3 regions of the Lysinibacillus sp. FSL P2-0066 genome follow, and region 1 is predicted to be linked to each of the others. Evidence: riboswitches for the same ligand, from Rfam matches in the RefSeq annotation. Region 1 holds a riboswitch; each other region holds the start of a gene.
The links. Region 1 has a riboswitch for cobalamin ahead of MKZ14_RS19990 (iron chelate uptake ABC transporter family permease subunit). Riboswitches for the same ligand answer to the same signal wherever they lie in the genome.
Positions count from the first base shown of each region.

Region 2: linked by a shared signal. The riboswitch ahead of metE (5-methyltetrahydropteroyltriglutamate--homocysteine S-methyltransferase) and the one ahead of MKZ14_RS19990 (iron chelate uptake ABC transporter family permease subunit) in region 1 are both predicted to bind cobalamin.
Region 3: linked by a shared signal. The riboswitch ahead of MKZ14_RS10385 (hypothetical protein) and the one ahead of MKZ14_RS19990 (iron chelate uptake ABC transporter family permease subunit) in region 1 are both predicted to bind cobalamin.

Region 1 covers NZ_CP150202.1:4,008,525-4,019,357, forward strand. Annotated here, with positions in the region: gene MKZ14_RS19935 (hypothetical protein) at 1-73, shown strand, start outside; gene MKZ14_RS19940 (DUF2653 family protein) at 61-348, shown strand; gene MKZ14_RS19945 (potassium channel family protein) at 397-765, opposite strand; gene MKZ14_RS19950 (S-layer homology domain-containing protein) at 872-2,497, opposite strand; gene MKZ14_RS19955 (endonuclease Q family protein) at 2,607-3,773, opposite strand; gene MKZ14_RS19960 (hypothetical protein) at 3,845-4,015, opposite strand; gene MKZ14_RS19965 (TetR family transcriptional regulator) at 4,206-4,784, shown strand; gene MKZ14_RS19970 (SMR family transporter) at 4,859-5,212, shown strand; gene MKZ14_RS19975 (SMR family transporter) at 5,212-5,526, shown strand; gene dapF (diaminopimelate epimerase) at 5,609-6,466, opposite strand; gene MKZ14_RS19985 (heme ABC transporter ATP-binding protein) at 6,525-7,310, opposite strand; gene MKZ14_RS19990 (iron chelate uptake ABC transporter family permease subunit) at 7,316-8,362, opposite strand; cobalamin riboswitch at 8,508-8,696, opposite strand; gene MKZ14_RS19995 (biotin transporter BioY) at 8,842-9,438, shown strand; gene MKZ14_RS20000 (YdhK family protein) at 9,543-10,112, shown strand; gene MKZ14_RS20005 (response regulator transcription factor) at 10,153-10,833, opposite strand, start outside; gene MKZ14_RS20010 (ATP-binding protein) at 10,832-10,833, opposite strand, start outside.
Region 2 covers NZ_CP150202.1:2,253,071-2,263,903, reverse strand. Annotated here, with positions in the region: gene metE (5-methyltetrahydropteroyltriglutamate--homocysteine S-methyltransferase) at 73-2,370, opposite strand; cobalamin riboswitch at 2,544-2,724, opposite strand; gene MKZ14_RS11185 (IS4 family transposase) at 2,927-4,051, shown strand; partial or broken gene MKZ14_RS11180 (Lsa family ABC-F type ribosomal protection protein) at 4,683-6,164, shown strand; gene MKZ14_RS11175 (hypothetical protein) at 6,197-6,616, opposite strand; gene MKZ14_RS11170 (DUF3888 domain-containing protein) at 6,707-7,447, shown strand; gene MKZ14_RS11165 (DinB family protein) at 7,476-7,943, opposite strand; gene MKZ14_RS11160 (GNAT family N-acetyltransferase) at 7,992-8,495, opposite strand; gene MKZ14_RS11155 (response regulator) at 8,567-9,673, opposite strand; gene MKZ14_RS11150 (ATP-binding protein) at 9,670-10,833, opposite strand, start outside.
Region 3 covers NZ_CP150202.1:2,089,383-2,100,215, forward strand. Annotated here, with positions in the region: gene MKZ14_RS10355 (methyl-accepting chemotaxis protein) at 1-209, shown strand, start outside; gene MKZ14_RS10360 (PH domain-containing protein) at 836-1,216, shown strand; gene MKZ14_RS10365 (DUF2399 domain-containing protein) at 1,370-2,575, shown strand; gene MKZ14_RS10370 (hypothetical protein) at 2,557-3,966, shown strand; gene MKZ14_RS10375 (hypothetical protein) at 3,920-4,588, shown strand; gene MKZ14_RS10380 (hypothetical protein) at 4,585-7,779, shown strand; cobalamin riboswitch at 7,901-8,085, shown strand; gene MKZ14_RS10385 (hypothetical protein) at 8,311-9,066, shown strand; gene MKZ14_RS10390 (translation factor GTPase family protein) at 9,298-10,833, opposite strand, start outside.

The DNA.
Region 1 (10,833 bases):
GATGCTTGTGGTGAAGATAATGAATATGTTTAAAGATAAAAAGCGTAAAGAGGAAGCACAATGGCACAAATAATCAACGAACAAGATATTATTAATGCTATTTGCTTATCTCAAGCCTACTATCAAAACATTCGCCCCGAGGATGTTCTAGTTGAATTGACTTACGAGGATGATGCAGGCTTTGGGGCAGAGGTTGAAGTCAACGGACAAATCGAGGTGCTTAATACAGCAGCCATGATTGGTGCCTTACGTGTTTGGATCAAGGATGTTCTACATGGTGATCCATTCTCGACAGGGATTGAGCTTGTTTTAGATGACGAAGAAGGCATTATTGCCAAACTATCATAAAAAATAGCAGTACAATGAATCGTCCAAAAGATTCATTGTACTGCTATCTTACTTTTTCAAACGTTTTTTAACCTCATCTTTTTCTTCTTCATTAAGAGAAAAATCTACGATAGAGCGTCCCAGCATTAATAACATGATAAACATTACTCCTGTACCAACAATCAAATAAATCATTGTAAATATTTTAGAATAAGTCGTTGTTGGATATAGTCCTGTTTCAACCCCTGTTGGAATCAAGCTTACTACAGCAAAATACATGGCATCCAACCAGTACCACCCTTCTGTCCCCTTGTAGAATAAAGTTCCTGATAGAATGATTAAAAACAGTGTAGTAAATAATGATAGGAACTGTGGACGTTTAAAGGCCCTCCACAAGCCTTTTAGTAATCTTTTAGCGGATAATATAAATGACAGCATCCCATTCTCCTTTATCTATGGACGTTCAACAGCATAGTTAGACTATACTTCGTTTTTTACAAAAACGTCAAAAGGTAGAGGTGACAGTACCCCTACCTTTTAATTATTATTGAATGTATAGCTGACTTAGGTTTGTAAATATTTTAGCTGCTTGACCTCTTGTTGTGACAGCTTCAGGTGCAAATTTCCCTCCATTCCCTGTCACGATTCCTAACTCATAAAGCATTGTGATTGCATGTTTTGTTTCTGCATTATAGGAAGCGACATCTGCAAATGGCACATCGCCTTTTGCAATATATGGCTGATTAAATTGCTGTTCATAGGCGCGATGAATCATTACAGCTAATTGAACACGTGTCACAGGCTGTCCAGGCTTAAATTTCCCATCTGTCCCTTTAATAAGACCATGTACATATGCTGCCGCTATTTCGGACTGAGTTGTTGCATCATAATTTGCGATATCAGTAAATGGTGCTTTTTCTTCTGTAGTTAAGCCTAAACTTCTTACAAGAATAGCTGCAGCTTGTGCACGTGTTACACTGCTTTCAGGTCTAAATGTCCCATCTGTATAGCCATTCATTATACCTGTATTTGCGGCTTTTTGAATATACTCTTTTGCCCAGTGATTCTGTGTATCTGTAAAGCTAACTGTTCCTTTCGTAGTGAAAGTAACTGTAGGATTTTGAACACTTTCATTACCAGCAGCATCAATTGCTTTGATGGATACATTGTAGGTTGTATTTTCTAATAAATCTTTGAGCGTAATTTTAGTAGTATCAGCATTTAGTGTTGACGTTAATTTTCCATTCACATAGACATGGTAATTTGCTACGCCTACATTATCTGTCGCTTCTTGCCAGCTAACCTCAACAGTTGTACGATCTTTTACATCTATTCCAATGGCCTGCGTTACATCCCATAAAGAGCTTGTTTTAATAATTGGTAAAAATGCTTCTTTTGCTACCGCTAAATAACCAGCTTCACTTAAATGAATATTTTCAGGGTTTGGTAGATAGTTGGCAACATCCTTTGCAACAACATCATATGTAGGAACAAAAATAGCGCCCGCTTTTTCAGTAGTTGTTTTGATTGTTGAATTCAAGGTAGCTAATAACAGTTTAAATTGATTTTGTAAGCTCTCACTATAGTATGGGAAGGAATTATAATAACCCATCACATATACTTCAGCTTTTGGATTAATCTTTTTGATTTCCGATAGAATAGTAGCAATGTTCGATACAGCTTCTTTAGTAGCTTTTATAATAGCCACAGTGTCAATACCCGTTGCTTGAGATTCTTTTAATATTGGCAGTAAATCATTTGCCCCAGCTGTTAATGTGATGATTTCAGCTTCTTTTATAGAAGCTCGTAATTTTGCCTGCTCCTCTTTATAACCAAAACCAGTCACTGTTTTTGCTACATCATTTTGTAGATCCGCCAAAACATTTTTAGTTGTGTAGCCTGACATAGCAAAACCCTTATTAAAGGAAGTAAGGAAGCCGTCTTGCTGTAAAGCCTGTGCAATAAAATCGGTGTAGCCTAATCCAATTACACCTATTTCATTCATCCCATGTGCTAATGAATCACCAAGTGCTACATAATCGGTTTGTACAACCCAGCTTGGTGCTATATGGTCACCTTGTACCTCTTCTGCATTAGCTGCTACAGGTATAGCTAATTGCAAAGCCAATATACTTGAGGCTAAAAAACGAAATTTCTTCGATAATCGCATTTACTGTCTCCTCCGCTTATAAAATAATCATTGTTTTCACTATTTTACTAGAGGAGCGTTAAAAATAGGTTAAATTACACCAATCTTTTTGAAACTTTTCATTTTTTATCTAGTCAACCTGTATCTTTCCATAAATTCCACCTCCACCAACTTCAATAGCTAATTGACCCGTTCTCGCTAAATCGATTAATTGAGCTAGTTTATGTGGCACAATTTGCTCAAGCTGGTCTACTGTTACACGGTGCAAAATATTCATTTCTGTGCCAAATGCTTCGATTAAACGTTCCATCATTTTAGGACCAACACCTGGAATGAAATCAAGTGGTACCTGATGAATGTAAGGTGGTCTATTTCGCTTATTGGGAAAGTCTTCAGATAGCTCCTGTATACGGGTAGCTACTCCCTTTATAATTTGAGTACTCCCACATTGTGTACAAATGGTAGCTTCTTTACTTAGCTGTTTACTACATTTTGCACAAACTGTTTGATGATATTTGCCAAGAAGAGGATTTAGGCCATAATTGGCAATTACTGCTCGTCCATGCTGATCATGCAGAGCCATTTTTAATTCTGCAAAATTCGCTTCTGCTAATCGTAACTTTTGATACTCTCTTGCCAATTTCCCAAGCGAATGCGCATCAGAATTGCTAACGAATGTATATGCTTGTAATTCTTTAATATGACTTACCATATTTGTATCAGAGCTTAAACCTAATTCAAGGCCATCGATAAGCTGCGGATCAAAGACTTCAGTTAAACTTCGACAAACCCCTTTGCCATACAAGCTTTTAAATGGTGTAAATACATGTGCCGGAATAAAAATACCTTCCAATTCATGCACCTTTTGCTGCAAAGTTTGGCCGTCACAATAAATGCGCTGTGAACTTAAATGGATATTTTTCATATGCTGTGACATCCAGTCTGAGAACTGCTTCATGAGCTCTAGTGTAGGAAAGTAAGCAAGCACATGAATAGGACCATGACAATGTTGATCATAAATTTCGATCTCCGATCCGGGAATCAAAGTTGTTTCCTGAAATTGCAGACCACCTTCTTTTAGTTCTTTCAGTTCTCCGCGTTCAATCATCTTCACCATTTCTTCGATTACTTCAGGGGAGTGACAATCAATGATCCCAATGATGTCTAATCCTTTTCTTGCACTAGCCGTCTCTAAAATTCGTGCTAATGTTAACGTTTTACTGCCAGTAATTTTCACAGCCCTTCCACTAGAAGTACGTCCAATATGAATATGTAAATCCGCATAGAATTCTTTCAATTCAAACACTCCTTTTAGTACGTCTATAAAATGAAAATACCTTACATTACTGCAAGGCATTTCTCACTTCATTATGATGGATGATTTGTAGTAGTGCTATTATTTGACTCAAAAGCGCCAGAACCCTGTGATGGTGTGGAGGAAGGATCATAGGCAACTAATGTTACACCAATCTTTTCTTCAAGTTCATTAATTTTTTCAAGTTGCTGCTTGTCTAATTGTGCAAACTTAATTTCGTTCATGTTCATCAATCCTTTCAATCTTAAAATTCCCCGAAATATAGAAAATATACTCCTTCGCATCATTGTGTTATTGGCTATTCAAATGAACATTGAATAACAAAAAATGACTGACTATCAGTCATTTTTATATTGACATTGTTTTTCTTATTCTGTAACATACTAAATAAGTAAGGCAAAAGTGAGGGATTGCATGTCAAAGGAAGAAAAAATCATTCAAGCCGCCATTGAGGTTTTCAGAGAAAAAGGTATTGAAAAAACAAAGGTTTCAGATATCGTTAAAGCTGCTGGGATCGCTCAAGGAACATTTTATCTTTATTTCCCATCACGCCTTTCTGTTATGCCTGCTATTGCAAAAAATATGGTAGAAAGAATTATCGCTACCTTAGATGAAGGTATTTCAAATCATAAGCCTTTTGAACAACAACTTGAAGAGGTTGTGGAAATGATTTTTTTAATCACGAAAGATTATGGAGATATCGTTGCACTTATTTATGCAGGTATTGCGCAAACTGAGCATTTAAAAGAATGGGAAAATATTTATGCACCTTATTATGACTGGATGAGGCATTTCTTATTATCTGGTCAGCAACAGGGAATGATACGTGATTCTATTGATCCAACGCGTTCTGCTAAACTGATGATTGGTCTAATTGAATCTGCTGCGGAACAAATTTATTTATTTGATGATAGTAAGGATGAAACAATGAAATTGCTCAAGCTTGAGCTTATCGACTTCCTATATCATGCACTTGGCCTACGTCACCCATAAAAGTGACGTTCTCTTTTACTTTAAAAATGACTGAATGTCAGTCATTTAATTGCCTAATAGAAAGGGTTTTAATTATGAAAAAAGAATGGATGTACGTCGTATTAACAAGTTTATTTGAATTGCTTTGGGTATTTGGCTTTAACGTAGCAAGCACATGGTGGCACTGGATAATTATTGTGACAATCATTGCTATAGATTTTCACTTCTTATCAAAGGCTTGTGAAAGCTTACCTACTGGAACAGTCTACGCTATTTTCGCCGGAGCAGGTGCAATCGGTACTACATTAATGGATATTTTCATTTTCGATGGTGAGTTTAATGCCATTAAAGGACTGTTTATGTTTATTTTAGTATTAGGTGTAATTGGTCTAAAGTTAGCAGATAATTCCGCTAAAGAGCAGGATCAAACGAAAGGAGCAAATGTATAATGGGTTGGATGTTTATTATCTTAGCTGCATTGTCTGAAATTATAGGTGTAATCGGCTTACGCTTTTATAGTCAGCATAAAACATTACGAAATTTAATTTTATATATTGGTGGTTTTGGTGTGTCCTTTGCCCTTTTATATGCATCCTTCAACTATTTACAGTTAAGTATTGCCTATGTTGTTTGGGTAGGAATTGGTACTGTTGGAGCTGTACTTGTAAATATCATTTTCTTTGGGGAATCCAAAAATCTATCACGTATTATCAGTATCCTAGCGATTATCATAGGTGTAGCAGGCTTAAAAGCAATATCTTAATGGTTCTACAATAAAGGACGCCTCCGATTTCAGAGTGGCGTCCTTTAATTTAATATGGCATTGCGAAAAAGTATTGGCGTAATTAAGATAAAAACTCATAAATTCCATCCGCAATAAATTCTGCAGGACCACGCATCCAGATATGGTCATTGTCAGCCCATCGTATGACTAAGTCACCACCACTAAGTTGGACTACTATCTCTTCTCCCTTCTGACAAAAACCATTTAATATAGCAGCCACTACCGCTGCACAAGCACCTGTTCCACAGGCCTCTGTTATACCCGTGCCTCGTTCCCAAACTCGACATTTTAAAGCTTTCGCATGAACAACCTCAACGAATTCAACGTTGCTACGATGAGGAAATCTCATATCGTTTGCTATAATACCGCCTAATGTTCTTAATGGTGCTTGCTCGATCGCATTCACAAAAACTACAGTATTCGGATTGCCCAAAAACAAAGCAGTTACCAAAAGAGATTGTTGGGGTAAAGGAAATATCTCATTGATGACAAGCTCATTTGGGTTTCCTAACATCGGAATGTCTTTGCGCAATAAGAGAGGTTTGCCCATATCGACAATCACTTCTATTACGCTATCGTCTTGCACCACTACCTGTGCCAGCATAATGCCCGATTTCGTTTCAATCATAAGCTGCTCTTGTCGCACAATATGACGCTCAAAGATATACTTAGCAACACAGCGAAGACCGTTACCGCAATTTGTCGCCTCAGAGCCATCTTTATTAAAAATACGCATACCACAGTCAGCAGTTTTGGATGGCTGGATAATAATTAACCCATCTGAGCCTATACCTGTATGAACATTGGCTATTTTTTGAGCCAATTCACTAAAGATCTCTTCCTTATAATCATATTGGAAAAGATCAAGATAGATATAGCTGTTGCCAGTACCATGCATTTTCGTAAAAGCTATTTGCATACAGTCACTCCTTAAAGGATGTTTTATGTATCTAATAGAAGATCTTGCTTTTCTATATTTAGCTAAACTTTTTCGTGAATTGTTCAGGAACATATGTAAGATACGGCTTCCCTGTCATTGGATGTGTTTGAATATCCGCAAAAACACCAAATACATCTTGCAGCACTGTTGGCGTAAGCACTTCCTCTGGTGTACCATGACAAACGATTCGCCCTTGCTGTAAAACGTAAATTTGATCGCAATACATAGCAGCAATATTCAAATCATGTAAAGCAGCTACGACGGTTAAATGCAAGGTCTGAATTAAATCCATAAGTTGAAGTTGATGTTGAATATCTAAATGATTCGTTGGCTCATCTAATATTAATACCTGTGCTTGTTGAGCAAGTGCTCTTGCAACCATGACACGCTTTTTCTCGCCACCAGAAAGCGAACTAAAGCTTCGTTTCTCTAAATGCGATATGCCCGTTTGCCTAAGAGCATCTTTAACAATTTGAAAATCTTTCTCTTGATCAAGCTCTAATAGCTTTTTATGTGGCGTTCTTCCCATACTGACTAAATCATGCACAGTGAAATCAAATAATACGGGTGTCTCTTGGCTTACAACAGCCAAATTTTTCGCAATAGCTTTACTTGATTGCTTTAATATATCTTGCTCATTTAATACTACTTTACCGCTTTCAGGTTTTAGCAGACGATACATATTTTTTAACAATGTTGATTTTCCGCTCCCATTAGGACCTATTAATCCAACAAATTGCTTTTCTTTTATTTGAATGCTTACATCATGTAGTATACGCTGATCGTAAATGGAGAATGATACTTGTTTCGCTTCTAATGTCATTGAAATTAATCTCCTTCACCGAATGAATAGTTGTTACGACGGAGAAGCCAAATGAAAAATGGTCCTCCACAAAAAGCTGTAATAATACCAATTGGCATTTCCTGGGGAGCAATGATGATTCGAGCAAAGGCATCTGCCCACACTAAGAATATTCCACCTATTAAAGCACTAATAGGTATCACGTATTTATAATTTGAGCCCACAATTAATCGCACAATATGCGGAATAATCAATCCCACAAAACCTATAGAACCACTAACTGCGACAAGCACACCTGTTAATAGAGATACTAGTAGTATTAACTGAATACGGAATTGCTGAAGATTAACGCCTAATGTCACTGCCGCTTCTTCTCCCAGTAATAGTAAATTTAAATTGCGATAATGTAGCCACAGTAGCCCAAAAACAACAAAGAATACGAAAGCTGGAATCACAATATTATTCCATTTGGCTCCAGCTAAACTACCTAGCATCCAAAACATAACAGCCTTTAAGGCTCCTTCTTGCTTTGACATCATTAAAATAAAATTAGAGATAGCCGTTAAGATAAAGGACACAGCCATACCTGCCAATAGCAAGCGGAAAATAGAGACACGTCCCCCAACACGTGATAAGAAAAAGACAAGTACTATGGCAAGTAATGAACCAAGGAATGCGGATACTGAAAGAGCGTAAATACCTAAAAATGAAAAGGCTCCTAAAATAATCACAGAAGTAGCTCCGACAGCTGCCCCTGAAGAAATCCCTAGAATATACGGGTCTGCTATGGAATTACGTACAAGTGCCTGAATGGCTGCGCCTGCAATGGCTAACCCCGCTCCTACTATAGCAGCTAGCAAAACACGAGGTGCTCTTATTTGCCAGATGATGATTTCCTGAGAGCGACTCCAATCTTGCTCAATCGCATTTTGTATAAAAGGTATTTTAGAGAGAATCACTTTCCAGACATATAACGGTGTAACTGAAACTGAGCCAACCATTACAGCAAAGGTCATTGAAACAATTAAAACCATGAAAAGTACGAAGGAAAATAACATAAATTTTTTATTCATCTGTTTTAATCTCCTACTGAATATTGATGAATGAAGCAATAAAAAAAGGTATCCCATGCGAAAGTGCGCATAGAAATACCCTAGATTAAACAAAGTCAGAAAAATATCCAGCTATTGTCCGTAATTGCTTGCATCCTCGTGGGCATTACAGGTATTACTAAATGGCAGGTCTCCTGGCTTCGATTCACTATCCTATAATTGCCTTCCCATTCTTAAACAGTGGCAAATCATATTATAGGATTCCTCGTTACAGTTGCGGGACAGCGTCGGACTTCCACCGACTTCCCTTTTAAGTGATATTCAAAAATATCACACCAATAGTATTTGAAGTTATAAAATTGTGACGATTCTATCATACATTTTTATAGATAGATAGTCTACTTCAAGCAATTGAGTTAACTTATTTAAATTATAAAGTTGACACAACTACTTTCGTTTTTTACACTAACAGTAATAACTTATAAAACGAGGTGAAATTCATGGCAACCGTTACGCAACATAGTCATCATAAGTTAAGAACTGTTGACATTACCTATATTGGATTATTTTCAACGCTAATGATGGTGGGTGCTAATATCACGTCCTTTGCACCTTTTATGGTAGTTGGTGGTGTACCCATTACGCTTCAAACCTTTTTTGCGATTTTAGCAGGACTTATTCTTGGTAGTAGAAAAGGTGCGCTCGCCTGTACAATTTATATGTGTGTAGGATTGGCAGGAGCTCCTGTCTTTGCTCGTTTCGGTGGTGGAATTGGCCAAATTTTAAGCCCAACCTTTGGGTTTATAATTTCATTTATTTTAGCGGCATTTGTTGCAGGGTTGATTGTTGAACGAAGCGGTACAAAGAAAAGCTTTATCGTAGCTGCTTTGGTAGCAACAGCGATAAATTATTTGATAGGAACAAATTGGATGTTTTTTGCATACAAGCTTTGGGCAAGTGCACCAGAGAATTTTTCATATAAGCTCGCTTGGCTTTGGATGATTCCTCCTCTACCAAAAGATATTATTTTAGCTATTTTTGCTGGTGTCTTCGCCTATAGATTACAAAAAACATTGAAGATCATGCCCATTCAATAGCATATCTTCTCACCTATTTGTGCCAGATGTTTTTCATAGATCATATCCATCGTTTCTGCACATTTATTTGCTACATTAGGAGCAAAGAGTGAGGAGGATATCATATGAAATTCAATAAAAGATGGTCAGTCGGACTATTATCAGTAGTCGCTCTAATTAGTTTATCGGCTTGTACTGAGGAGCAAACAAAACCTGCATCCACTTCTAATGAAGCTGCTGAAAAAATGGATCATTCTACAATGAATCATTCAAGTTCTGGCGAAGTACCCGTAACATTAAAAAAAGCTGAGAATCCGAAATTTCCTGTAGGGAGCACAGCCATAATTACAGATGGACATATGGAAGGTATGAAAGGGGCCGAAGCAACAATAGTAGGTGCCTATAATACAACTGCCTATGTTATTTCCTATGAGCCTACATCTGGTGGAAAGCGAATAGAAAAGCATAAGTGGGTAATTCATGAAGAATTAATTGACCCACAAGAAGCACCACTGGCTCCTGGAACAGAAATAAAAACGGACGCAGCACATATGGAAGGTATGGAAAATGCGACTGTCCTTATTGACGAGGCTGTGCAAACAACTGTATATATGGTTGATTATACTTCCACTACAAATGGTGAAGCCGTAACAAATCATAAATGGGTAACAGAAGAAGAGCTTAGCCCAAAATAATAGAAATAACCTCTACCTTCAATTCTGGTAGAGGTTATTTCTAGCTTTTATGCTCCATTTGCTTTCTATTAGCAGACTTATGCCATTTATAGCCGATGCCCCAAACTGTTTGCAAGTAATCATCCGCCGGAAAACCACTTTTTCTTAATTTTTCTCGTAAATTACGTACATGTGAATCAATGGTACGATCTTCAATCGTTACATCATATCCCCAAACGGCATGAATAAGGTGTTCTCGAGAAAATGCTCTATTTTGATAATCTAAAAAAAGGGCGAGCATGGCAAATTCCTTTGGTGTTAATGGAATTGGCTTATGTTGAAAATATACTTCAAAGGACTCTCTATCTAAACAAAGCCCTTCAAAGTTAATTACTTTTTCTTCAGATTTTGTTCTTCTTAATACAGCATGTATTCGTGCTAACAACTCTTCCTCATCAAAAGGCTTTAAAATGTAGTCATCAGCACCAAGGTTTAAGCCTTTTACAATATCAGCTTGTTCTCCTTTTGCAGTAAGCATAATGATCGGAACATCCCAAAACTTCCTAATTTCCTGGCAAACCTGCCACCCATCCATCTCTGGCATCATAATATCCAAAAGAACTAAATCCACATGCTCTTCTTCTAAAAAATCCAATGCCTCTTGTATAGAAGACATGGCTCTACAAAGAAATAGTGGTTCCAAATAAAGGGTTAATAAATCTAACATTCTTGGTTCATCATC
Region 2 (10,833 bases), 1.8 Mb from region 1:
ATAAAAAGACTAGGGATTCACCCTAGTCTTCGTAATTGGAGAGTAGATGTAGTAGATTAAAAAATCATTTCGTTATCTTAATGTAGATTGCTGTACAGCTTGACGCAACGTTTTAGTAGCAGCAACCATATTGGCTAAAGCTGCAACGGTTTCTTCTTCTTTTCTCGTTTTTAAGCCACAATCTGGATTCACCCAGAATTGATGACGGTCCAGCACCTGTAGACTATCTTTCATAATAGTGAGCATTTCTTCCTCGCTTGGTACACGAGGGCTATGAATATCATAGACGCCTAAGCCAATTCCTTTATTATAGGGTTGCACTTGTAGTGAAGAAATAAGTTCCCCATGGCTTCGCGATGTTTCAATGGAAATCACATCTGCATCTAGTGCGCTAATCGGTTCGATGAAATCATTAAATTCGCAGTAACACATATGTGTATGGATTTGTGTTTCATCTTTGACACTAGATGTAGCAAGCTTGAAGGAATTGACAGCCCAATCTAAGTAAGCCCCCCATTCTTCCTTTCTAAGCGGTAAACCTTCTCTTAACGCTGGCTCGTCCACTTGAATAATCGAAATTCCTGCGTTTTCTAGTGCTTCCACCTCTTTGCGAAGTGCTAATGCAATTTGATAAGCGACATCTTGACGGGAAAGATCATCGCGCACAAAGGACCAATTTAATATCGTTACTGGCCCTGTCAGCATGCCCTTTACAAATCGCTTTGTTAGGCTTTGAGCATAGGCTGATTCTTTTACGGTAATTGGTGAGGCCCACGCAACATCTCCATAAATGATCGGAGGCTTCACACAGCGTGACCCGTATGAAACGACCCATGCTTTTTCTGTAAAGGCAAAGCCAGTCAATTTTTCACCAAAATATTCTACCATGTCTGTACGCTCAAATTCACCATGAACAAGTACATCGATATCTAATTCCTCTTGTATAGTGATCCAGCGCTTTGTTTCGTCTTCTAAAAATGTTTCATAGGCTTCATTCGATAATTGTTTCTTTCGCCACGCATTACGATTTCTTTTCACTTCATCTGATTGCGGGAAGCTACCGATTGTAGTTGTTGGAAACAGCGGTAATCCTAAGGCTTGTTGTTGGATCGTTTGTCGCTTCGTAAAATTACTGTGTCGTTCAAAATCTTGCTTTGTCACAGTTTGAACGGCTTGATGAATTAACTTATTTTGGCGGATTGGATGATTTTTTAGAGCCTCAATCGCCTTCATACTTTCTGAAAAATTATGTTGTAAGGAACCATCTTTATCTCGTCTGAATTTAGTCAGCCCCGTGATTTCTACGATTTTCTCATCTGCGAAGGCCAGAGACTGCTTTAAAACAGGGTCAAGATCATTTTCAAGAGAGGTTGTGATTGGAACGTGCTGTAGGTTACTTGATGGTTGAATCCATAGTTCAGCAGCATGACTTAGCTGTTCAATGGCTTGAATTGTCGCATTGACCTCCGCCAGGTTTGAACGCCAAATATCACGGCCATTCACTACCCCTATTCCTAATACTTTATCCTGCGGGAAACCAAATTGACGAAGTGACGCCATATTTCCTTTATAGCCATGAACAAAGTCCAAACCGAATCCTTGAACAGGCAATGTACTTAATGCTTCATAGGCACTTAAAGCTTCGAAATAAGTCTGTAGCATTATTTTAGCCTCAGGAACGGCAGTGGCTAACTGGTCATACATTTCTTTCACCAGCTTTATCTCTGCTGGATCAAGTGTTAAGACGAGGGATGGCTCTTCTAGCTGAATCCAAGTGGCACCTGCATCCACTAATTCTTTTAATACCTGCGTATAGAGTGGTAATAAAGCTAATAAGTACTCAACCTGTGTTAATTTGTTGTAGCCTTTCGTTAACTTATAAAATGTATAGGGACCAATTAGTGTCGGCTTCGCAATGATACCGAAAGTTTCCTTCGCCTCTAAAAAGTCGGCTAACACTTTATTTTCTGTTAGTTGTAAGGCTTGTCCCTCATACTCTGGAACAATGTAATGATAATTTGTATTAAACCATTTTGTCATTTCACTAGCTACGGCTGTTTTGTCTCCTCTTGCTACACTGAAGTAGGTATGAAAATCGACTTTACCACCTTGCCAGTTAAAGCGCTTTGGAACTAAACCAAACATCAAAGCTGTATCTAACATTCTATCGTAAAACGTAAAGTCGCCAACTGTCACCATATCGATTCCAAGTTGCAGCTGCTTGTTTATTCTTGATAAACGGATTTTCTTTAATTTTTCCTCAAAGTCCTCCTCAGAAAGTTCATTGCGCCAAAATGCTTCTAGTGCTTTTTTCCATTCGCGTTCCTCCCCTATATAGGGATAACCGATCAATGTACTTGTATAGTTCATGTTTTTAAGCTCCTTTTTTAGAAAAAATAAAAAGCCATTCTCCTATTAGGAAAATGGCTGCATGTTAAAATTAATAATGCTAAAACAATACGAAAAAGTATCTACTTTCGCATAAACGTTATCGCACAGTGCCTATTTGGTCACTTTTCACCACCTATTTCCACGTAGGTATTTGGTGTGTACTAGAAATTGGCAGGTCTCCTGGCTTTCCATCAACACGCCTCACAGCCTTCCCAGTTTCTCCAGTGGCATTTGTGATTTGCTCCGAATTACAGTTGCGGGACAGCGTCGGATTTGCACCGACTTCCCTTTTAAGCCAAACTTTCATTTGGCACCAAGTCTTACACAATATTCAATTATGCTCCTACTATAGCACACATTTCAGAATAGTAGAAATTATTTTTCAACTATTATATAAATTCACTAGCGTCGCATTAAAATAATTCAACGTTTCCATTAAGTCTGAATTTTCTGTAATCCAATCCTGACATAAAAAAATCCTTTATAATGGTTGGGCGGTAGTAAACCATCCAAATCCAAAATAAAGGACATACGCATGGACAAGTTTACACGAAAAACATCATTTGAACAATGGTTTTCACCTATTTCTTCTACACAAATGGAAAAATTAGTTGAAAATCATCAATTAAATTACTTTACAAAGAAGCTTCACATCGCTTCATTCTTAAGATTATTACTGTTTGCCCAGCTGAATGAAACCGAAAGTCTACGTGCTATCAGTGATACGCTGTTATCAGACGACTTACAAAAAGCAACGTATTTAGAGTCCATCAGTTTTTCGCAGTTAGGTCGACGATTAAATCAAGTACCATCTGAGTTTTTCCAACACATTTTTCTAGACTTAGTCACGCAAATTCATGAGAAAACACTTTTTGAGCAGCGTCGAATCATCACAACACCACTGAAAATCATTGATTCCAGCACATTGCCATTGAACTTAAAAAATCATAGGTGGGCTGAATTCCGTAAAACAAAATCAGGTGTGAAGTTACATTTGCGCCTTGTTTATCTAGAAAAAGGTTGTTCGTACCCTGATAAAGCGGTGTTAACGAACGCGAAAGAACATGATCGTGGTCAGCTTGAAATTCTCGTTGATGACAAGGAATGCATGTACGTGTTTGACCGAGGCTACTTAGATTATGAGCGTTTTGACCGCATGACAGATGATGGATTTTTCTTTGTCTCACGCTTACGAAAAAACGCCGTAACACGTGTGGTTGAATCGTTTGAAGTATCTGAACAGTCATCTGTGTTATCGGATGAAATGATTCTGATTGGCAACACGCAAAATCGTGCTGAAAATGTATTTCGCCGTATCGAAATACTGGATCCAAATGGTAAAGAGCTATATCTGATAACAAATCGTTTTGATTTAAGTGCAGATGAAGTCGCTGAACTGTATAAGTCACGCTGGGCAATTGAGCTGTTTTTCAAGTGGATGAAACAGCATCTGAACATTAAAAAGTTCTACGGGCAAAGCGAGCAAGCTGTGCACAATCAGGTGTTCATTGCGATGATCGTATACTGCTTAAACGTGCTAGCACAGCTTCACACAAACAGTTCACGGACGTATCTACAAATTAGTAGGTACTTAAAAGCAGTACTATGGAAACCGGCACGTATTTGGCTTCGGAAAATAGAAGGAAATACAGTACCATAAGGATTTTGAATCCTCAGTTGCCCCAGTCAAAGGTTATAGTAAAAAAAGGGTGTTTACTACTTTTGTTTAAGTGTCTTTCAATTTCTTAAAAACGCAAGAAATTGAAAACAGAAAATTCAATCAAAATTCATGCGACGTTAGTGATATAAATTATTTCTATAAATATTATAGGAATTATTGTATCGTACTGAATGAAAATAAGGTTACATTGTATTCTGTAAAAGACAATTATGAGAGGACTGATGAATGGACAATGAAGAACTAAACTATATTTTTATTTGAATTGAATGATTTCAAACACAAAATATAGGGTTAGTCTATCCATTTTTAACAATCAGTTTGCATTTTATTTGTCATGACACAAATGGCAAATCGCATTTATTCAGTGAAAGACTAATCCTTCCAATGCACAATTGGAGGGATTTTTTCTTGCTTTCATAGTTGATTTTGTACCTTTCATTTACTCATAAAGGGAGAGGAAAAATATGAGCGATTCAGAAACTATTGTGACGCATGTAACACTCCGTATAAGTCGTTAATATCCATCTGCTTATACGGAGAAATAAAACATAGATGGATAGACCGACTTTGTATGAAAAGTAAACTGTTGTAATACAAAGGAGGAATTATCATGTCCATTATACAAGTACAAAACCTAACTTTTTCTTATCCAAGCAGCTTTGACAATATTTTTGAGAATGTCAACTTTCAAATCGATACGGATTGGAAACTTGGATTTATCGGTAGAAACGGGCGAGGTAAAACAACATTCTTTCAGTTGTTATTAGGAAAATATGAGTATAGCGGAAAAATCATCTCTTCTGTAGACTTTACTTATTTCCCCTACCCTGTTTCAGATCCAAATAAATATACCCACGAAATATTTGAGGAAATTTGTCCTCAGGCAGAGGATTGGGAATGTCTACGTGAAATAGCTTACCTACATGTAGATGCAGAGGTCATGTATCGACCTTTTAAAACATTATCCAATGGCGAGCAAACAAAGGTGCTGCTTGCTGCGTTGTTTTTGACAGAGGGTCAATTTTTATTAATTGATGAGCCAACCAATCATCTAGACACGGATGCACGAAAGACGGTTTCAGATTATCTTCGCAGGAAAAAAGGATTTATTTTAATTTCACATGACAGAAGCTTTTTAGATGGCTGTGTTGACCATATCCTATCGATCAATAGAGCCAATATTGACGTTCAAAGTGGAAATTATTCTTCTTGGAAGTTAAATTTTGATCGTCAGCAGGAACACGAAGAAGTAACCAATCAACGACTGCAAAAAGATATCGACCGATTAAAACAATCCTCAAAGCGTTCGTCAGGTTGGTCTAATCAAGTGGAAGCCTCCAAAAACGGCACAACCAATTCAGGTTCCAAACTGGACAAAGGCTTTGTTGGACATAAAGCAGCCAAAATGATGAAACGAGCGAAGAACCTGGAATCCAGACAACAAAGAGCTATTGAGGAAAAATCAAAACTGCTAAAAAATGTTGAAAAAACCGAGTCATTGAAAGTAGAGCCATTGGCATATCCATCAAAAGAAATGGTTGTTGTCACGGATGTATCGATTCGGTACGATGACCATATCGTGAATAAGCCTATTAGCTTCAAAGTGGCACAAGGGGATCGAGTTGTTTTAGATGGCAAAAATGGAAGCGGAAAAAGTAGTATGTTAAAACTTATTCTAGGTAAGCCCATCCAACATACAGGCTCCATCAAGTTAGCTTCAGGTCTAGTCATTTCCTATGTTCAGCAGGATACATCCCATTTAAAGGGATTGCTTTCGGAATTTATTGAAGAGCATGGTATTGATGAGACGTTATTTAAATCAATCCTGCGCAAGATGGATTTTGAGCGTATTCAATTTGAGAAGGATATCTCTCATTATTCCGGTGGGCAAAAGAAAAAGCTGCTAATTGCTAAAAGCTTGTGTGAGAAGGCTCATTTATATATTTGAGATGAACCACTCAATTTTATTGATATCTATTCACGCATGCAGATTGAAGAGCTCATAAAAAGCTCTCATCTCACAATGGTGATTGTTGAGCATGATCAGGCATTTCAACAAACTGTAGCAACGAAAACGATAGCGATGTCGTAAAGAGAAGAATCCATTTTATGGATTCTTCCTTTTTAATGATATTGAAACCAATGAACCCATTTAGTAGTTGTCTCTTTCACGATATATAGCTCACCTAGTGATGCACTTTGCGCTGGCAGTAATCTTGGAAACCTTAATCGAACAAACCAGGAGTGATTAGCCACATTTTCTCCACAGAAGTTCACCGCCATTTTATAGTAATTCTTCTCCATGCCAGTTAATATTGGCATGGGCTTTATCACCTCAATTTGCCACTCCTGATAATTAGGGCTTGAGCCATATACTTTTGGAATGATGTCAGCTAATGCTTGACTAAGCTCGTCTTTGTCTTTCTCCGTTGTTTTCATCAATACATCTGGATTTGGACATATGAAGCCTTCAGGTTCTGATCCCGAAGTAGCTGTTGGAAATAACAAAAGCATACATAAAAAGGGCATTATTATTTTTTCCATTGTTCAACTCCCTTTCTTTAAAAATGCTCGATAATTTACTGTGATTGGTGCACTCTATAAAGTATCATCCTGCAGAAAGGTCACTATTCCATGAAAAAATTTGCTTATGTTTTAATGGCTATCTTAACTATATTGATTCTGCCATGTAAGATCTATGCGCAAAGTGAACAAACTGATGATCAACTAATCAGGGACACATTCATTACAATCCTTAATCCATTTATCGAAAAGGAAATTGATCATTACTACGGATATCCTAAGCAGTATGGCTTGTATGATGTGAAAATTTTAAAGATTGTCAAAGAAAGTCAGTTTAGCTTTAAAGTTAGCGTGGAAGTTACCACCTTTGAGCATGCACATTCCCCGCCTTATAGTAAGGAAATCATTACATTTGAAATCAGTCCAAGTGGGGTCAGCACAATTCGCTATATACATGAGGCGGATGATGTAGAAAAAGCAATAGACGCATTTTATAGGGCAACACTGTTAGATATACAGCAGAGTTTTAAGCTGGACTTATCATCGTATACTTCCTACCGATACGATCAATTGCAATATCAAGCTGAAATAAATCATGATATGAAACCCCTTGCTACGATTGCAGAGGAAATAGTGACCACCATTTTATTTCCTGAGCGAAAGATACCATACAAAAATGTCATAGACCCTGTCACCTACATCAAGGGTGATACAGGCTATATGCTCTTTAAAAGGGCGGATGGTACAAATGTAAGCTATCAACTGCAAAAGAAAGACGGCACATGGATCGTAACAGATAAAGCAAGTAAACCAGGTAGGAAAATGGAGGATCTGTTGCCTTGGTATATATAGAAAAAATGAAGCCAACTGATTCCATCAGTTAGGCTTCATTCTTTAAGAGTATTTGCATCATACTTTTTATAATGCCCATGTGTAGACTTTCATGGTTCATATGAAAGACAACCATATCCCCCAATGTTTTCATACCTAAAAAAGGCTCTTTTAGCGGTTCATGTAAATGTCCCGCACAAGCTTGTTCAATAAGTATAGGTTGTTCCTCTAGGAGCTTAATGATTTGATCCATTGGTGGCGGTTGCTCAGTCCAGTTATCCGGATTACTGCCACTAGGAAACATGACATGATAGGATAGGGGCAAATGCCTTTCTTGTGAAACAGCTGGAAAAACGGTATGATCCCAACCAACTAATAGATGACCAGCATTCCAACGAATAGTGTTTTTATGTCCAATGGGTATCTGATCAACAATATTCTCAGGGATTGTACGTAGAAATTCAACAGTCCAATTACGCCACATTTTCATTTGCTTAAATAATTGTGCTTCGTTCATATACTAGCTCCCTTTCTACACGTTTTAAGTTATATTCAATACCATGGATTAAATTAATTTATAGTAAATTACGGTTGCTTCTAATTCTCCATCTGGTGAAATAGTATATTGCGGAATTTTCCCTACTTCTTGATAATCTAATGATTTATATAATTTATTAGAAGGATCCCCTTCTCTCGTATCTAAAACTAGCAAGGAGCGGTTTTCTTGTTTTGCTCGTTCCTCTGCTTGTTGCATCAGCGCTCGTCCAATACCGTTGCGTCTAAAGTTGGGATGTGTCATTAACTTGCAAATTTCAGCACGATGAATGCCATTTGGTTTGCTAGTTAAATGCAATTGAATACTACCTGCAATTTCATTATTTATTTTCGCAATGAACAGTAAGACATCTGACGCTAAGACAGATTGCCAATATTTTATCGCTTGTTCTTGTGTGAGTGGAGGTAAAAAACCTACGGATGCTCCTTCATCTACGACCATAATCAATAATTCAGTAAGCCTCTCCAAATCTTGCTCAATATGGTGAAGCTCAATTATTTCAATCTTTTGCATGCCGAAAGCATCTCCTTTTTATAAAATTATTACCTACTATTAAAACAGAAATTACTTTTCCGAAATCGTTTCTAAACGTTGAGTAAGAACTCGTTGTATTTTCTATAAAATTTTTCTGGCACAGCGAGATCAATTTCAGCTAATTTTGCCTCTATAGATTCAAAGAATTTTATACATTCTTGTTTCCTATTTTGTTGAATTAAGAATTCTAACAATTGAAACATATACTGTTCATTGTATTCGTCTAGCTCTAATAGCTTTTGTAGGCAATTATACTTTAATAAAGTATGGGCAGCGTCTATACGTGCAATATACTGTTCAAGCACATGTAATACAGATTGCTTTAAGCGAAGCCTGATTTGATTAACCCATAAATACTCCTCATCTATTAAAAAATCACCCTCATAGCAATTCAATAACTGCTGAATGGATTTCTCATCATGTTGATCCTGCTCCAATAGTTGATTCAGCTCATCATAATCAGTTTGAATTTCCGCATTTAATTTATAGTGATTATTGACCAAGAGTATGGGATCTTGAATACCATTGTCCTTTAATATCTTTCTTAAATGATAAATAGTTGTATGTAAATTACTAGCTGCCTTTTCAAAGTTCAAATCTGGCCACAATTCCTCTAAAAGAACTGCATTTAACATAGGCCGTTTTTGGTGAAATAGTAAATATAAAAATAGTTCACGTACTTTTCTTGTTCGCCACTTAATCACATTATGTTGAACATCCAGTAGATAAAAGCTGCCTAATGTATGCGCATATAATGAGTTTTTCTTCTCATCCCTCGGCGCCACCGTCACGACCATTTTTTTCTGTGCTTTTGTTAACGCATTAATCAGTCGTTTTTCCTGTACTGGCTTTAATAAATAATCTGTTGCTTCTACTTCAAAAGCCTCCACGGCAAATTGTGTATGAGCTGTAACAAAAATGATTTGTAAGGATGGTTGCTTGTGTAGGAGCTGCTTTGCAAGTTGCATACCGTGTGTGTCAATCATTTCAATATCTAAAAACACTACATCAATTATTTCTTTTTCAAGAAACTGGAGGGCCTCAGTTGGATTTGTAAATGTTCCCTTAATGTTAATCTGAAATTGGGCAAGTTGTTTAACCATAATAGATAAAACATCAATGGCCAATTTTTCATCATCAACGATCATTATATTCATGTGACACCACCCTCTGGTAATAAAATGACAATTGTTGTTCCCTTTCCTTCTTCGCTGTAAATTCGTAAACTAGCATTTTTTATTAATTTAAATTTCTTTAATGGATTCATAAAGCCAATTCTTGTACTTTCTTCATTTAGCAATTGGTGCAATTTTTCTTCTGAAATTCCTACACCATTATCATAGATTTTAATTCTTACAAATTGTCCCTCTCTCTGTAGGCTTAATTCTATGGTCCCTCCCTCTACTTTCTTAGAGATACCATGGAACACTGCGTTTTCAATTAAAGGTTGAATGGACAATGCAGGGATTCCTAATTGTATCGATTCGTCAATATCATATTTAATACGTAAACGATCTCCAAAGCGCATTTTTTCAATTGATAAATAGGCTTTTACAAGCTCCATCTCCTCATCGATGGGGACAATGCTATTTCGATAATGAACATTCAGTTTTGCACGGAAATAAGTGGCTAAACAATAAAGAGCTTCACGTGTGTTTTCCATATCTGTATAACTTAAACCAATAATCGTATTAAGTGTGTTATATACAAAATGTGGTGTGACCTGTGAATATAAATAGTTCATTTCTACTTCGATTGCATCGATTGATGATTGTCGAACAGCCAATAAAGATTCAATACGAATAAAAAGTTCATCGGTAGAAATCGGCTTTTGTAGATAATCATTCGCCCCTACTTTTACCGTTTGCAGTAAGTCAGATTGCTTCATAACTGTAGTTAAGATAATTATTGGTAGTTCCAGCATATCATATTGTTTACGTACACGTTTACATAACTCATAACCTGACATCCCATTCATCATTAGGTCGATTAACATACAATCTACATGATTGGTTTTAATATAATCGATCGCATCAAAGCCGTTATCTAAGGCGATCACTGTATATCCCTTTAAACTTAGTGCTTCCGTTAAAGTTTTTATATTGACATGGTTGTCATCTACCACCAGTATTTTTTTATCGCTTCCTTTATAAATAAGGGGCAGTCGAAGCTGTATTTCTGTATCTGTATGTGATGTAATGATAGCTTGTTCATTACTTACGTTTTCTAGTGTTGAGAGGGGCATTGTAAATGTAAATGTTGTCCCTTCCCCTACAGTGCTTGTCACATAAATGTTACCATTTAATTTTTCAACAAT
Region 3 (10,833 bases), 1.9 Mb from region 1:
CAGAGCAGCTTTCAAGTAGCGCCAATGAAGTGGCATCCACTGTGACAACCATCGCAGCTGGCATGGGCAAGCTATCGAATTATACAGAAGCTGTTTTACATTCAATGGATGAGCAAACAGCCTCAATGCAAGCAGTTAATCATGTCACACAGGATTTAAGTGTCCAAGCGGATAACTTACAAAAGTTAACAAATCAATTTCATGTCTAGGTAAGAAATTGATATTTTCAAGATTTTTTAGCCCTGAAATAACTATCACATATTAATAATTTTATAAGTTTTTTAGTATAATTTTTATCTTCCTGTCACACATTCGAAAAGAGGCTTTTTTACAGACGACCAATTTTCTGTAAAATATGCCTCTTTTTTTATTATTTATTTCATAAACTTGTAAATTAACAGATAAAGAACGGTTGCGTCCATATGGCTCGGAATATTGTTGATCATGGTGTTCTCAGTAAAGCTTGGCTAATTTCCTTCATCGGGAATGAATGATGTACGGGGGAATGGAGGGATAGTGGATCGACTATACCAAATGGTCCTTCCTTTAACAGTTCTTGTACTGTCGCATGTAGGGGTATTCGCTCGCTTTTTACAGGATAATGTGAAGGCTGAGAATATAGCTATTATGTCCAAGTTGCCTGAGCCAACGGGGTGCCAGAGCGTGAAATTTGCAAGATGATATTACGCAATGCCATCATACACTGACATACAAAAGGTGTTCGAGCAAGGTAAAGTAAAAGGAGTCCTTTAGTCTAAATGAAACCATCATTTTTTGTCGTAGCTCTTGTACGTTTGTAATACATTAAATAAACGAGAGCGAAAGGGGACAGATAGTGGGCTTATTTGATGGATTGATCGGCAATGCAAGTGAGGTGAATTTAGAAAAATTACAGCAGGAAGTAAAGGATTTATTAATTCCAAACGAGACAGTCAAGAATGCCTATAAAATTATTAGAGATACGTTTATTTTTACCAATAAGCGATTGATCCTCATTGATAAGCAAGGAGTGACTGGCAAGAAAACGGAGTATCATTCCATTCCCTATAAAAATATCGTTCATTTTTCAGTAGAGACAGCTGGGACATTTGATTTAGATGCAGAGCTCAAAATATGGGTGTCTGGCAGTCCATTACCGATTCAAAAAAACTTCAATAAGGCGACAAATATTTATAAGGTGCAAAGTGTCTTAGCGCGGTATGTATTGGGGACGTGAGGATTCAATAGGTTATGAAAGCCCGCATTTATGTGTGGCTTTTTTTGTTGTAGAGGACTAGCACTTCGTTAATTCGATTAAGTAATACCCTTTCCAACATAGTATAATAAAGCAATAAATAGTCTCTTGAAGAGATAAAGGGGAATCTATAGTGTGGAATATGAAGAAAAGACCTCAATTGAATTTTTAAACGAAGTTGTTTTGAGGGCAGGTGAAAAAATTGAGAAGGTTGAATACCAAGGGCCTATTCAAACAGTAACGATTGTAAGAAGGTCCGCACGTATTTACAAAAAGGTTGCCCAAATCAAAGTAGCAAAGCAGCCAATTTGGAAGACAACTATTCCACAAGAGCTTGTGAAATATAAATTTTCACCCAAAGTAAATCGCCTATTAAATGAACCATTTGAAACGATTCAGGACTGGCTCCAGGAAGGGTGGATAATACGAGAGATTCGTTATCATGTAGATGGTATAAGTATCAAAGATGATGTCTATCGGATGGGTCCCGTCTATCTGTTTGCTCTTAAATATCGTAAAAGTAAAGAACAACAGCAATATGAGCTTCAACTAGAACAGTTACGAAAGCAAGCGGATGACCTACAAATGTCGCCACTGTTTCTACATGCACTGTCAGCGGAAGCAATGCCTCGTTATTGGAGTCGTGTAAAGCAATTAAAGTTTATGCAGTTTTGTATTGCTATGTACCAGCTTGCTCAGCAAAAAGACTTATTTGATTTTAAAGAAATAGGTGCGACATATGAAGATCGAATTGGTGGTTCGAAAATGTTTGATCAGGAGCGAGAGGAATTTTTAGCCCATCTCGCACAATTAGGCATTGATGCCCCGTCTTATGGCCTTGTAAGCTCAGGGAAGATCGTGCCAATCTATTTTACTGGACATGCACAGTCAGAGCTAGCCTCCTATCATCTTGGTGCAGTTCATGCAACAACAGATAATACAGTGTTACAAACGACATTTACAACTTCCAACACGACACTATGGCTTGTGGAAAATAGGGCTATTTTAACACGTATGGCAACGGAAAGTGAATTTCTACGAGAAAGCCATTCATTTGTGCTTTGTTTGGATGGGCAAATTCGATCCGCTCATAAGCAATTTATCAAACAGTTGCTTAAAAGTTCCATACAACAAGTACTGATTTGGACGGATTATGATGAGGCAGGACTAACGATTGCTAAAAAAGCTATTCAGCTTCTTCCTTGTCCCTTTAAAATTATTGGACGAGATTCGCAAATTTTTACGGATATTGAAACTTACGAGCAGTGGCTTCAGCATGAAAATCGTCATGAGCAAGAGCAACAATTGGGAGGAGTGAACGAATGGAAAATGTGGATGTAAATGCACCCATTTCGATTTTTCACAGTGATTATTTTTCAGCTGAATTTATGAAATCAATGCGAGATTTAGCTTCTCTGTCAGCTGTCTTAAAAGACTTAAGCACGGAAAAAATGTATGATTCACCAATGGAAATTATCCGCTTTTTAAATATTATTCAATTATTAAATACGGCATCTTTAGGTATTGGAGATCCGATTGATCATGAAGATACGCTTTATTATCGCTACCGCCATACATATGAGAATGACTCTGAGCCACCGACGCTTCAGTACATTCAACGTGTGCTCCATATTTTAGAACGCAATAATTGGGTTGTAAAGCAGACGCGGCAAATTAAATTAATGGACAGAGGCAAGCGTATGATGGATGGCTTAATTCGTATGGGAAATGATGCACTTGCTTATTATTTACAAGATGATATTGGCCGTTCACTATTTCAGGCAAGACGTGATGCAGAAATTAGTGCAGCCTATGATGATAAAGGCATTTCAGGTGGAAATAAAATTGCGTCGATGATTTATAATGTAGAGCAAGCCGTTGAGCAATTAGAAAATAGACAGCTTGAATTTTTGGCTGATCGCAATGCCTTGCCACAACTAGAAAAAATCAATCAGTTAATGTTGGGGCTAGAGGAAAAAATGACGGAGCGTTTAGCACAATTCCAAACGATAGAGGAAAGTCTTGTAATGAGTGACTTGATGCACCGTGGAACGGCAGCCATTACAAAGGGCACAACATTAAGTTTAAGCGTATTAACTAAATATGTGCGTTTCGTTACGATGCAATTAACACCGATGGAAGAGGCTATTTCCCCTGAAAAAATACGAAATTTCATCTTGGCGATGTATAACCCACCCTTGCATAGTAATATCCCGACAGCACATGATATCTTTAGCTTTATGGAACAAAATCAATATGAAGAAGAAACATTTGATGGCATGTGGATGCCGGTAAAGTTTGCTGCACCTATAGGACATCAAGATATTAATGATGCTATCCATTATTTAGCCACCTATGAGCCAAAACGTGAGGGCGATATCATTGACCGGGAGGAGCCAGAATACAGAGAAGTAGAAATGGTGGGAGATTCCATTGAAGAAATGTTTGATCAAGCTGCTTGGCAAATGACAAAGGCCCAAATCGATACAACGAAAATAGAAAGTTACTTAGATGACCATGGAGAGAGTGAAATAGAGGAATTAATCGTGCAAGCTAGCTCGAACAAATGGCATGATGCCGTTTTATCAATGCTCGCTGTTTCTGCTTTAACGAGCAGTAAAAAAATAGACAGGTCACCTAAAGCGGAGACGGCAAACTTTGAAAAAGAATGGGAGTGGATTAATGATGACGACAAACGATATACCATATATAAGCTCTTTAGCGATGATTGATCATCTAAAAGGCTATTTAACGACAGAGGAAGAATTGGCTTTTATGCAATTACTGTTTTCATCATCTGCCTCTATTAAGGGAGCGAATTATGGTTTGCGTCGGAAGGAGTTAGAAAAATTATTAGGTATAAAAAATGACGACAATGCTTTGCAATCCTTTATAGACCGTGTAAATGGAGCTTTAAATCGCTATTTCAAAATTATTTATGATGAGAGGCGAGATCGTGTTGTTGTCATGATGCGAATCACAGCGAAAAATGCAAAATCTACATTGAGTAGTGAAGCATTGGCGATTTTACTCTATATGTTTTACCAGCAAGAAGTATTAGGCCATGAATTTACATTAGTACATCAAATTTTAGTTGATTTTGGCCATGAGTCTTTAAATGCTAATAGAAGAATGAAAAGTAATATCGACCAATTAAAAAAGGTGGGAGCTGTTGAAGATTATGAAGCATCTTCAGAAGAGGCATATCAATTAACAACAATAGGTGTTCATTTATTCTCCGAATCTTTTTTACGTCGTACAGTTGAATTTGCACAAGAAACAAAGTTGAATAAAGAAGAAGTGATGAAATTTTTTAACCGTTATAACTTACATGTGGAGGAGGACAAAGAATGATTCCTTACGTGTTGAAAATACAGGGTGTACGTGACTATCCACCAACAAGGGTGATACTAGGTGAAGCCGATGAACATGTATTAATAACAGGTCCAAATGGTGTCGGAAAGTCAACATTAACGTTTTGCATAGGGGCTATATTATATTCTGCAAAAGTAGATATTGAAGGGCTACGCTCGAGTAATTTACAAGCAAATGAAGCATGGTATGCGAAATTATCGTTAGTGTTTAAAAATGAAGGCATGACCCGCATTGATGCGCCGCCATTTATTGCATTTGAATTAATTGTACAACAAGCTGTGAAAAATGGTGCCTTGCAAAAAGAGTATCGTATAACAACAGGAGATTCAGAAGATACGTTAACGAACATAACATCTTATACTTCTGGCAATATAGCAGGACGGAATTTCGGAGCTTACAAAGAAGATTTACAAATTAAATATAAAATTGATCCAGATTTGTATCATTTAATTTGGTATCAGCAAGAGGTGAACCAATTTGCCGCCATGAACCCTGAGGAAAGATTTCGTCAATTTAGTAATATGTTTCATATTGCTGATATGCAAAAAGAATGGGAAGCGGCATTAGAAGGAATTAGAGAAGCTAAACAAGAAATCATCCATTTATCGTCCATTGTAAAAACAGCTGAACATAATCTAACCATTGCAGAAAATGATCTCAACGCCTTTTTAAATAATAAAAAACGTATTCTGGAAAACGGTCGTCTGTATTATACATATACAAATGTTCTACTGCAAAAATATTCAAATGAATGCTCTGATACACAAGCTATTCTTCAGCAATTGCAGGAAGAAGAAGCACAAATAGGGACAAAGCAAAAATTACTGTTGCACGAAAAGGAGCGTACAGGTCAACATTTAATTCAAGTAGTGAATGAGTGCGAACAGGTTGAAGCACAAATTATTGAGACAAAGACCTTATTAAATGAGGAAGTACAGCAGGAAAAAACACTACTAGGGCGATATAGTGAGCTTTCTGCACAGCTAGAATCAATTTCCGATAAAGCAAAGCGACTACGTTTCGATGAACAAACAACCTGGGAAAAACAAAAAGCAACAGCGATTCTACTAAAACAAGTTGAAGAGCAAGATAAGCAACTAAAAACAAAAGAACAACAATTAAGAGATAACGAACGACTTTTGAATAGTGAAAGCGCACGAGTGACGATACATTTCGAAAACCTGAAAAAGGATCTAGTGGAAGCACGTAAGATCGTCCATTTATATCAAAGTAGCCGTTTTATTTTAAGTCAACTAGATGCTGCAAATCTCCAGCAACATCAATTTTTAAAGGAAAAACAGTTATTATCTTCCGCCATCCAAGAGAAGCAGAAAATCATCCAGCAGCTACAACAAAATAAAGTAAGATCTGCTCGTCAACAACAAGGACTAGAAGACTTGCATAGACAAGGTATAGAGGCATATACATTACGTGATTTAATTTCGTTGACACCAAGTGCGCCTTTAAAGTTAGAGTCAAGTATTGAAGCGATTAAATACGCTATTTTTTATAATGCGGTGAGCTATAAGCCACTGAATGATTTGTATTATGTTTCATTAAAGCAGCTTATACCGAATCGTATGATTGACAATATCCCTCATTTAGGATTACAAATGCGTAGCGGACTATCTGAGCAACTACAAAACTATGCCAATAAAGCATTGTGGTGGATCGAGCAATTTTTCACTTCGACGCCTCGAATTGAGGCAGGTACGCTTATAGATGAACGTGGTGCTAGAGGCGCACAGGAACAACTGCAATTTATTCTAAGTGATGCAGCTATTCAACAAACCTTACAAGACCAGGCGAGTAACTTAAACAACCTGCAAGAGCGTCAAGTACAGTTAAATGCTCAGTATGATCATAATATCAAGCAAATTAACCAATTGCATGGAGACTTGCGAAAAATTCAACAGGCTGAAAGTACGCTATTGAAGGAAAGCGAACTGCATGCCTATGAAAGTCAACTGAAAGCTTTAACAGAGCAATTGTTAGCAATTTATGATGAGCAAGTGGAAATGGAAGCACAGCGGGAAACAGTTAGAAAACATCAGGCAGCACATTTTCAAGAGCTGCAATTGCTAGAGAAGGAATGCCGCATTTATGAGGAGCTAGGGGCAGTGGCAGAGCAACAAGTCCAGTTACAGCAAATGGAACAAACATTAAAAGAATTACGCAAAACCATTAATGATTCCAAAAGAGAGCATCAGCAATGGACAGAGCAATTGGAGGAGCTGTCCAATGATAAACGTCAACTAAAATTACTAATACAAAATCATGAATCAGAGCTTGAATTAATAAATAGTAATCTAACAAACTGTCGGCTACGTACAGCGAGAGCGCAAGAAAAAATCGAACAATTAGAGGCTAGCCAAGCAAGTCTAGTAATAAAACTACAGGAATTAGAGCATATTTTACCTGTCGAAGCATGTGTTGTTGATGAATCCATCTCCATTAAATGGTCTGAGGCAAGGTTAATTCATGGTAATGCAGAAAAAGCTGCAGCATTCGAAGCGGCACGCCTAGAAAAGGTCAATATTCATGCTGAAGTAAATTTTGAAAAAATGAAAGAAGATTTTGAGCGTAAAAATGCAGAATTAGCAAGTGCTGAAATACTTCTTGAGCAAAATGCGGGTTTTGCAGCAGATTTAGAAGATAAACTAGAAACGACCATTAATATGTATTTAACAAAGATTAATATGTTGTTCCAAAAGTATATGGATATTTTTCATTTTGAGGGACATATCGAAAAAGAAAGAATAGAAGAGAAGGCAGGGCGCATTAAATACTTGCTTTATGTGAAAGCTCGTAAAATCGGTCATCAGGGTACTATGGAGGATGTTAGCTTAAAAGCACGAAATGGCAAAGTAGGTAAAGGTGTCTCAGGAGGGGAGGAATCGTTAAGCTCGCTCCTCTTTGCCTTAGCTTTATTGCAAAACCTCTCGATTGCCCCAAGCTATATCGTACTTGATGAATTTGATAGCGCACTAGATGATGAACGCAAGGACAAAGTATTTCATTTATATGCAAAAGAGTTAAATCGAAAGTTAATTATTTTATCTCCAAAAGCTCATGATAAAACCTATTACGACCATTTTTCCAAGGTATTTATCATTGAACATAATTCATCTATTCCACAAAGTAGGATTGTTGGTTTCCAAAAGGTGTAGGACCATTTCGATGAATGAAATAGTGTTTAAACGAGCAAGAATTGACTTCTAAATGGCACTCCTTTACAATTAATTTAATACTTTAATAGGAATACGAGGTACTCTCGTTTCCTTACCAACTGAATAGCGTGTAGTAATAGGTGTAAATTGCGTGCAATTTGCTTAAAAGGGAAGTCGGTGCGAATCCGACACTGTCCCGCAACTGTAAATGTGAGCGACTTTTCAGTATCCACTGTCAAATGATGGGAAGGAGAAAAGAAGCAATGACCATGAGTCAGGATACCTGCCTGTTACGAGTACACACCATAAACCTACGAGGAATAGGAGGTGGCATGTTGACAAAACAGAATGCTCTGTTCGTCACAGTACGTCAAACGCCCATAGTAAATGAAAGGGTTCACAATCGAACTCGTTCACACATACTTAGGGTTTGTTTGGCATTGTGTGATGAAAGAAGATAAAATGAAGGATTTCCTCAAAAGTAGGGAGTCCTTTTTGTTTTGAAAATATGTACGCAAAGGGGATGCACGTATGACAAATATTCATGGAACGACAACGTTGGAAACGCCTTATGAAGATCTGAACATTTGTAAGCAACCACGCACAGAAGTTGCCAAGAAAGCAAAAACAAGAATGGTGGTCGAATCGCTAATCGATCAATTATTAGCAACGAAGCTGATACGCAACGATCGCTTCTTTGAGCAAATCTTATATAATAAAGAAATTATTTGGATACAAAATGGGGATGTGGACGGTCATCTTTTAGCGAAAGCAGCCATAGCAGATGAACTCAAAACAAAGACGAATAGTTTTATGATGTACATGCCGACCAATCCGATTGTCTATGAGGTCAACGGAGAAGCGTATCACTTAATTACGCGCATTGATTCTACACGCGCAAAGCCCAACCTCGACCGTCTATCATTGGAGCCAAAGCCTGTTTTAAGTGCCGCTCGTGTCAATGACTTATTATGCTCGATTGTCATGCGCTTTTACGAAACATATTTATATGATTTAGCATCTCATCATGACAAACTCATTGCATTTGTGCAGCAGGAATATGCCCAATTTATTGAAGCGGTGCAAGCGTTAAATGATTATCATTTCAACTGGCATCCACGTGGCAACGGTCACGAGCTTTTACTGCAATTAATTGACCATCTCCAACTATTAAAAAGTCGACCAGGAAAGGTACTGATTGATTTTACGAACAAGCATGACTACGTGGTAGTGGAACCCGCTTATTTGATGGACAAACCAACAAAGAAAGCTGTCGGTGCACTATAAAAAACAAGCCCTCCATTTTTGGAGGGCTTGTAATCATTTTATTGCAGGGTAGAGATATATTTACGCCCAACCAAGAAATACCCGCGCTAGAGCGATGAATACCCGCGGAAGCAAGTGAAATACCCGCGCTAGAGCGACTAATACTCGCGGAAGCAAGTGAAATACCCGCGCTCGAGCGATGAATACCCGCGAAAGCAAGCAAAGCCTTCACGCGAACCAAATCACCCCATTTTACAGGCAGTGCATGGCTGCCTGTGCTTCTTGCCACGGAACCGTATATCCTTTGCCCTTTGCACAAAAGATACTGGAGGAACTATACTCAGGGTCGGCATTTTTATCATAGCCAATCTGTGCAATCACCTCCTCTGTATTATGGCACACATCATAGCCATCAAATTGGAGTGTGAGTGCACCCTTCCCATTTGTATAGGCGGCAAAGGTTGCACTGTAGCTCATTAAAGTGGCAACAGGCGCACGACCTGTTAGGATAACATCCGTTTCAGATAAAATCGGGTCATCGAATGTGCCTGCTGCTTGCTGAATATCAGTCATCATACGGCCGATATAGTCGTTTGAAGCCTTCATTTTAAAGCGATAATAGGGTTCTAGTAGTACATTTTGTGCCTGCTCCAGCCCCTGGCGCAGAGCACGGAAACTGGCTTCACGGAAATCTCCCCCTGATGTATGCTCGTTGTGCCCGCGACCTGTTAGAAGTGTAAAATGAATATCTGTTACAGGGAAGCCTGTCAGTAGCCCATGATGGTCACGCTCAAACAGGTGCTTTTCAACAAGGCGCTGATTGCCTATGGATAAATGATCGGCATGACAGGCATTGCTGAAGGTATTACCTGTTCCACGTGGATTTGGCTCCATTAATAAATGAACTTCTGCATAATGCTTGAGGGGCTCGAAATGACCATAGCCCGTTACGGTTGTCGCAATGGTTTCCATATATAAAATTTGCGGCTCACCAAAGGAGACAGCTATTGAAAAACGCGTCATTAATACCTCTGTCAGGACCTCCAATTGAATGGCACCCATAATATGCACATGGATTTCCTGAAATTTTTCCTGCCAGACCACACGCAAGGACGGTTCTTCTGCTTCGAGTAAACGGAAAATCTGTAGCACTTCCTTGATATGTTGATCACCCTCATATTGAACCTTTGCCTGTAAGGTTGGGACAAGCTCATAGGGCTGTGATAGCATCGTTGTACCGATTCGATCCCCAATGTTTGCCTGGCTCAGTCCTTTGACAGCGAAAATTTCTCCTGCCTCTACCTGTTGAACGGTCTCAAAGCGACTGCCGTTATAAAGGCGAATTTCGGTCACTTTTTCTGTTACTTCGTCAAATGAAAATTCATCTCGTACATGCAACGAGCCCTTGGTTGCCTTCATAAAGGTTAAACGCTGGTGCCCATCATGACGAATCTTAAAAACCTCGCCCTCAAACGGGGCATCCTTGTCAAAATGGGAAGCCGTTAACAGCGGGAGCTGGTCAAGAAATTCCTGAATGCCCTCATCCTTTAAGGCCGAGCCAGCAAAGCAAGGGAAGGCACCTTCATTTTTAATCATTTCCTTTAATTGAGCAAGACACTGTTCATGCTCCAATGACTCATTTAGAAAGGCATCAAGCAATTTTTCATCGCGCTCCGCCAGCCATTCCATGATGCTATTTGATACATAGTCTGCTCGCAGCGGTTCATCGATGAACAACACATGCTGAGAGCAATCTTTGTGAAGCTGACTCATGACAGCCTCCACATT